Regions from separate parts of the Blautia sp. MSJ-36 genome, predicted to be linked through region 2. Evidence: riboswitches for the same ligand, from Rfam matches in the RefSeq annotation. Region 2 holds a riboswitch; the other holds the start of a gene.
What was found. A riboswitch is a leader RNA that binds a small molecule or an ion and turns the genes downstream of it on or off. The one in region 2 is predicted to bind thiamine pyrophosphate.
Positions count from the first base shown of each region.

Region 1: it holds a riboswitch for thiamine pyrophosphate, as region 2 does, so the genes downstream of both, thiS (sulfur carrier protein ThiS) here and thiW (energy coupling factor transporter S component ThiW) in region 2, are expected to answer to the same signal.

Region 1 is NZ_JAHLPQ010000008.1:16,341-19,652, reverse strand. Features, by position in the region: gene KQI39_RS07795 (APC family permease) at 1-356, shown strand, start outside; gene KQI39_RS07790 (serine hydrolase domain-containing protein) at 362-1,294, shown strand; TPP riboswitch at 1,406-1,513, shown strand; gene thiS (sulfur carrier protein ThiS) at 1,724-1,927, shown strand; gene KQI39_RS07780 (thiazole synthase) at 1,987-2,772, shown strand; gene thiH (2-iminoacetate synthase ThiH) at 2,972-3,312, shown strand, end outside.
Region 2 is NZ_JAHLPQ010000010.1:79,312-82,623, forward strand. Features, by position in the region: gene KQI39_RS09275 (hydroxyethylthiazole kinase) at 1-699, opposite strand, end outside; gene thiW (energy coupling factor transporter S component ThiW) at 662-1,216, opposite strand; TPP riboswitch at 1,492-1,594, opposite strand; gene KQI39_RS09285 (aldo/keto reductase) at 1,697-2,686, opposite strand; gene arfA (arabinosylfuranosidase ArfA) at 2,749-3,312, opposite strand, start outside.

The sequences.
Region 1 (3,312 bases), on a different contig from region 2:
ATCTTATGGGGATTTTACCGGTATTACTTGACTTTTCTATCAGTGATGTTGTAAACAATATTATGCTTCTGGCATCTGCTCTGGCATTTTTACAGATTTACGCATATTTCCAGCTCCCAAAGAAACATGCGGAAGCATGGGAAAAATCATCAATGCATATTTCTAATGGAAAATATTATTTCCTCTGTTGCCTGAGTTTGTTTGCATATATCTGCATTTTTATCAATTCTTGCAGAAGCCTGAAACTTCCGGTAGTGATCATCAGTCTGATAGCTATTGTAATATGCATGGCTTACGGATGGTTCAGAAGTGCAAGTCCTGATGTGAAAATTGAAACAAGTGTGTGGGAGGAGTAATGTTTATGAATAAAGACCAGAATCTGCTCAATGAATTTGCGATTAAAACATTAAAAGAAAATCTCAATGTTATGTATGCACAGATATGGCGTGAGGGACAGTTAACGGCAGAATATAAAAGAATGCCGGTGAAAACGCGTCTGAATACCTGGTCTGCATGCAAAGGCGTGGTATCCTGTGCAGTGGGAATTGCATTGGATGAGGGATTGATTCATCTGGATGAGAAGATCGTTGATATTTTTCCGGAGTATGTTCCAGAAAAAACAGAAGGATATCTTGGTGATGTGACTCTGGAAAATATGTTGACAATGACCACCGGTCTGGAAAGCTCGCTGTTTTTCTGTGACTGGCCGGAACGTTATACAACACCGGACTGGATCAGATATTTCTTTGAAAATGCAAAGGTTGTAAATAAGCCAGGAACTCAGTGGCTATACAGTAATTTTAATACCTATATGATCAGCTGTGCTATTGAAAAACGTGCGGGAGTCAACCTTCTGGAATATCTGAGAAATCGATTTTTTGAACCATTGGGAATTGGTAATCCGGACTGGACTTTGTGCCCGAAAGGTCATGTACATGCGGCGAATGGTCTTTATGTAAATATTGACGAGTTCACCAGATATGGACAGCTGATACTTCATAAAGGAAAATATAATGGAAAACAGCTGGTGCCGGAGGAATATATGAAAGTTGCGACATCTAATCTTGTAGACAATTCAGCGGCAGGAAGCCCGGGAAATCTATATTCCGGTTTTGGATATGGATATCAGTTTGTAATGAATCCGGAAGCTGGTTCCTATCGATCTGATGGAAATTACGGACAGTTCTGTCTGGCGTTTCCTGATAAGGATGCAGTAGTGACTGTAATGTCTTTGGAGGGGAATTTCCAGAAAATAGGAAATCATTTATGGTCTACAGTGGTTCCGGAATTGTAATATATTCTGGCTGACAAATCAGAGTGGAAAGTATAAGATAATAGCCGTTATGTAAGGGGGCTTAAGCCTTTCAGGCTTGACATTGGGTAAAAACCGATTTATACTAAACCATGTAAATAACAGGGGAGCTTGTGATGGCAGGCTGAGAGGAAGTCTTCAACTTCGACCCTTATACCTGATTTGGATAATGCCAACGTAGGAACGTATAGGATGAATTTACGGGAGATACTTTGGCGTATCTCCCTTTTTTATTTTGATCAGGATTTACAGGGAAGTCAGAGTTAAAAGAATTCGATTTTTTATCTTTTAACCCTGGTATCTACAATTAAATATTGGAAATTTTGAGAGTGAACTGAGTTCATGAAGGGGTGCACCACCGCGGGTGTATTTCTTTGTGGACTCTTTTTTTATTCCCGGAAAGGAGAGACTATGATCACAGTAAACGGTGAGAGCAGAACACTGGAAAATCCGGTGACAGTAACGGAATATCTGAAAGCATGTAGCTATGTTCCGGTGCAGGTTGTAGTGGAGCTGAATGAAATGATTATCAAAAGAGAGACCTACGATACAACCATGCTGAAGGATGGCGATGTTGTAGAGATTCTGCAGTTTATGGGCGGCGGAAGCTGCTGAGATAAAAGGCAATTTTTCTGAAAAAGTTTTGACAGATAAAAAGAAAGGTGGACATAAAAATGACAACAGCAAACACAAATGAAGACAAACTGATCCTGGGGGGCCATGAGTTTACTTCCCGTTTTATTCTTGGTTCCGGAAAATTTTCCCTGGATCTTGTAAAAGCATGTATCGAAAAAGCAGGAACACAGATCGTAACGCTTGCTCTGCGCCGTGCAAATGAAGGCGGACTTGCCAACATCCTGGACTATGTGCCGAAGGACGTTACACTTCTTCCGAATACATCCGGTGCCAGAAACGCACAGGAGGCAGTCCGCATCGCAAGACTTTCCCGTGAGCTTGGCTGTGGAGATTTTGTAAAGATCGAAGTGATCCATGATTCCAAATATCTTCTCCCGGATAACTATGAGACGATCAAAGCAACGGAGATCCTTGCAAAAGAAGGCTTCGTTGTCATGCCGTACATGTATCCGGATCTGAACGCAGCCAGAGATCTGGTAAATGCAGGAGCTGCCTGTGTGATGCCACTTGGTTCTCCTATCGGTTCCAACAAAGGAATCTGCACAAAAGAATTCATCCAGATCCTCATTGACGAGATCGACCTTCCGATCATTGTAGACGCAGGAATCGGCCGTCCGTCACAGGCATGTGAGGCTATGGAAATGGGTGCTGCGGCAGTTATGGCAAACACAGCCATTGCAACAGCAGGAGATGTCCGTGTTATGGCGGAGGCCTTTAAAAAAGCCATCGAGGCAGGAAGAAGCGCATATCTTTCCGGCATGGGAAGAACCCTGGAGAGAGGCGCCAGCGCATCTTCACCGCTGACCGGATTTCTGCATGAATAGGATAATGACAGTATATTGAAAGATTTGGAAATATATGGGTTATTAAGAGCAGACTTATGTATCGAAAGCAGATTGCGAATATCCGCCTGATGCAGATCAACCAGAGAAGAAAAGAGAACGGATAGCTAAAAGTAGAATCAGATACTGAAATATTGCAAATTCGAAATAATAAAAGTACGAGAGGAGCGACATAACAACAATGGCAGAAACAGCACAGGCCAGTCAGCAGGACGGCCATTTTAATGAGAGTATCGTAAACGAAGAAATTCTGGAAGACATGAAAAAGAACCGTATCGACCACATGAAGTACCTTCCGGATATGGAACAGCTGGAAGAGTCTGATGTGATGGATCAGGTTATTTCCGCAATGAATGCATATGATTATGACAAATACACAGAAGCAGATGTACGCAGAGCCCTGGCTCATGACAACCGTACACCGGAAGATTTTCAGGCACTGCTTTCACCGGCAGCACTGCCTCTTCTGGAAGAGATCGCACAGGCAGCGCGGATCGAAACAAGAAAACATTTTGGAAACAG
Region 2 (3,312 bases):
CCAGACACCTGCCTCTGTACGATCCGTCATCTCTTTCGCAATATGATCTTCACACCCCGGCAAAAACGCCGCAGTCAGCGCCCCAACCATACAGCCGGTCCCGGTAATCCCGGACAACGCTGCCGTACCATTTTCAATCAGAACAACCTGTTCGCCATCCGTAACAAAATCCTGCTTCCCGGTAGCCAGCACCACCGCCTGATTATTTCTGGAAAAAGCCTTCAGCACATCACTGACCGCATCAATATTTTCTGAAGTCAGCGCATCCTGTGCTCCCGCATCAATTCCGATGGCATGGGACGGAAGCCCGGAAGCAGCCAGAAGCTCCGACATATTTCCCTTCAGAACCGCCGGATGGCCAATACTTAAAAGCTCCCTCGCCAGATCCAGCCGCAGGTCACTGCATGCAACCCCCACAAGATCCAGCAGGACCGGAATCTTATTTTCCACAGCTCTTCCCATGGAGCACTTCATAGATTTGATCCTGGCATCAGTAATGTTTCCAAGATTCAGCATCAAAGCACCGGAAGAAGCTGTAATCTCCTCAACTTCCGCCGGATGCTCCGCCATGATCGGCCTTGCACCAACTGCAAGGATCACATTTGCACAGTGATGGATCGATATCGGATTGGTGATGCAGTGGATCAGCGGCTTCTCCTCTTTAATTTGCTTTCGCAGTTGTAAAAGTCTTTGTCTCATATGTTTTTGAACCCAAAGCTGCCTGGAATTTCACCAGAAGACCTGCTTTACTCAGAGCCTTCAGGAAAATATAGGCAACACATCCTCCCATTGTGGTTGCTGCAAGGAACATCGGCGTATAATAAAACGCTGTCAGTCCGCCTCTTCCCATCAGGAATGCCATCACCGGATAAGAAACCATAGAGCCGATGATACCTGTTCCAAAGATCTCACCGATCACCGCACAGATGATCTTACCTTTGGAAAGTCTGTAGAACACACCTGAAAGAAATGCGCCAAACACTGCACCGGTCAGTGCAAGTGGCGGGATTCCCATGAACATCATACGGATCACGCCGATCATCGTTGCACAGAGAAGGGAATACCACGGTCCCATCAGAACCGAACATACGATATTCACCAGATGCGCCGTCGGGCACATTCCCTCAATCCTCAGGATCGGTGAAATTACGACACCGATCGCAACCATCATTGCCAGCATTACCATACGAAGCGTGTGCATCCTCTGTTTTTCCATTGTGTTTTCCTCCCTGAAATACAAAGCAGATCACAAGCAGCGGATCCCGGGCAAAAAATTTCCCGGCTGCTGCAGTCTGCCTTTAGATTTTGGCGGTCGAAGTTCCCTTACTTCCTCTCACTCCGAAAACACGGATTCCCATCGCTTACATGATCCTTCCGGAAAAATCTCCGGAACATCACCCTCCTGCCAGACATTAAGGCGCTCCCCTTCCTGCCCGCTCTTTCGCAGAAGCTCACAAAAAGAGCGCATCCCCCGGCAAACACCACGGAGACACGCTCTCATATCACAATCCCTCCGTTGGCATTACCCAAATCAGGTACGGTCGAAGATCTATCTTCCTCTCAGCCTGTCACACAAGCTCCCGCTGGCTCTTTTCTTTTCTGTTCCTCAATATAGCACACCCGTATTCCATTGTCAACGAATCATGAAACATCAACTATGTACCGGATGTTTTTGTCAAACCAATATTCAGGAATCTTACTTTGAGATCTCATCGATCAGACGCAGCTCTTCCTCTGTAAACGGTGCACAGTGGATCGCTTTCACATTATCCAGGATCTGCTGTGGCTTGGAAGCGCCGATGAGTACACTGGTGACCTCCTCATGGTGGAGCAGCCAGCCAAGTGCCATATCTGCAAGCTTTTCTCCTCGCTGCGCTGCCAGATCGTTCAGTCTGCGGATCTGGTCCAGACGCTCCGGTGTCAGTGCGCTTTCTTTCAGGAATCTTCCGTCTTTGCGGATACGGCTGTCCTCCGGGATTCCGTTCAGGTAGCGGTCTGTCAGCTGTCCCTGTGCAAGAGGGCTGAAAGTAATAAGGCCTTTTTTCAGAATGCCGGTGGTTCTCTTCAGGCCGTTCTCTTCCACAGTTCTGTCAAAAATAGAATAGCAGTTCTGATTGATCACAAACGGACACTTCAGATCCTTCAGGATCGCTGCTGCCTGGCTTAAAGTTTTTCCATCGTAATTGGAAAGTCCCACATAGAGGGCCTTGCCCTGCTGAACTGCTGTTGCAAGCGCGCCCATAGTCTCCTCAAGAGGAGTCTCCGGGTCCATTCTGTGATGATAAAAAATATCCACATATTCCAGGCCCATGCGTTTCAGGCTCTGGTCAAGGCTCGCCAGAAGATATTTGCGGCTGCCCCAGTTTCCGTAAGGGCCCTCCCACATATCGTAGCCGGCCTTGGTTGTGATGATCAGTTCATCACGGTAAGGCATCAGTTCTTCCTTCAGGATCTTGCCGAAATTCCGCTCCGCACTTCCGTAGGCAGGTCCGTAATTATTGGCAAGGTCAAACTGTGTGATGCCATTGTCAAAAGCTGTAAAACACAGCTGTTTCATATTTTCATAATCAGAAGTATCTCCGAAATTATGCCATAATCCAAGAGATACCTTGGGAAGCATCAGACCGCTTTCTCCGCAGCGGTTGTACTCCATGGTTTCGTAACGTTCTTTTGCAGGTGTGTACATAAAAAGCCCTCCCATAATGCCACATAATTTACATTTTCTGTAACCAATTCCTTCACTTACACCTATTTCGCAAGACGAATCATATTCCAGCTGTGTTTTGCAAAAACTGCTTCCAGTTCTCCGCCGTCCAGCTTTGAGCACTCTGCACTGGCTTTTACAGGAACTACATTCTCGGGCTGAGCCTCTGTATTGACTGCCTGAAGATCGTCATTATTCAGCACGATATGCTCTACGATCTTATATCCCTCAAACTGTCTTAAGTCACAGGAAACTTCCATATCCTCATCCAGACTCTTATTCACTGCAAAGATCGTCAGCGTATCCTTTTCCTCTTCCCAGACACACACAGAATCCAGATATGGCGCTTCGCCATAAGTTTTGCTCTCGTATACCGGTGCGAGAACCTGTGTATTAAGGACGGTTCCTCTTCCAAACACACTTGTCAACATATACGGATAAAAGATCGTCTGACGCCATGCGCCTGTGTCGGATGTCATGATAGGCGCAATAACATTTACCAGCTGTGCCATGCAGGCGATCTTTACGCGATCTGCATGACGGAGAAGTGTGATCAACATACTTCCCACAAGAAGTGCATCCTCAAAGTTATAAACATCCTCCAGCTG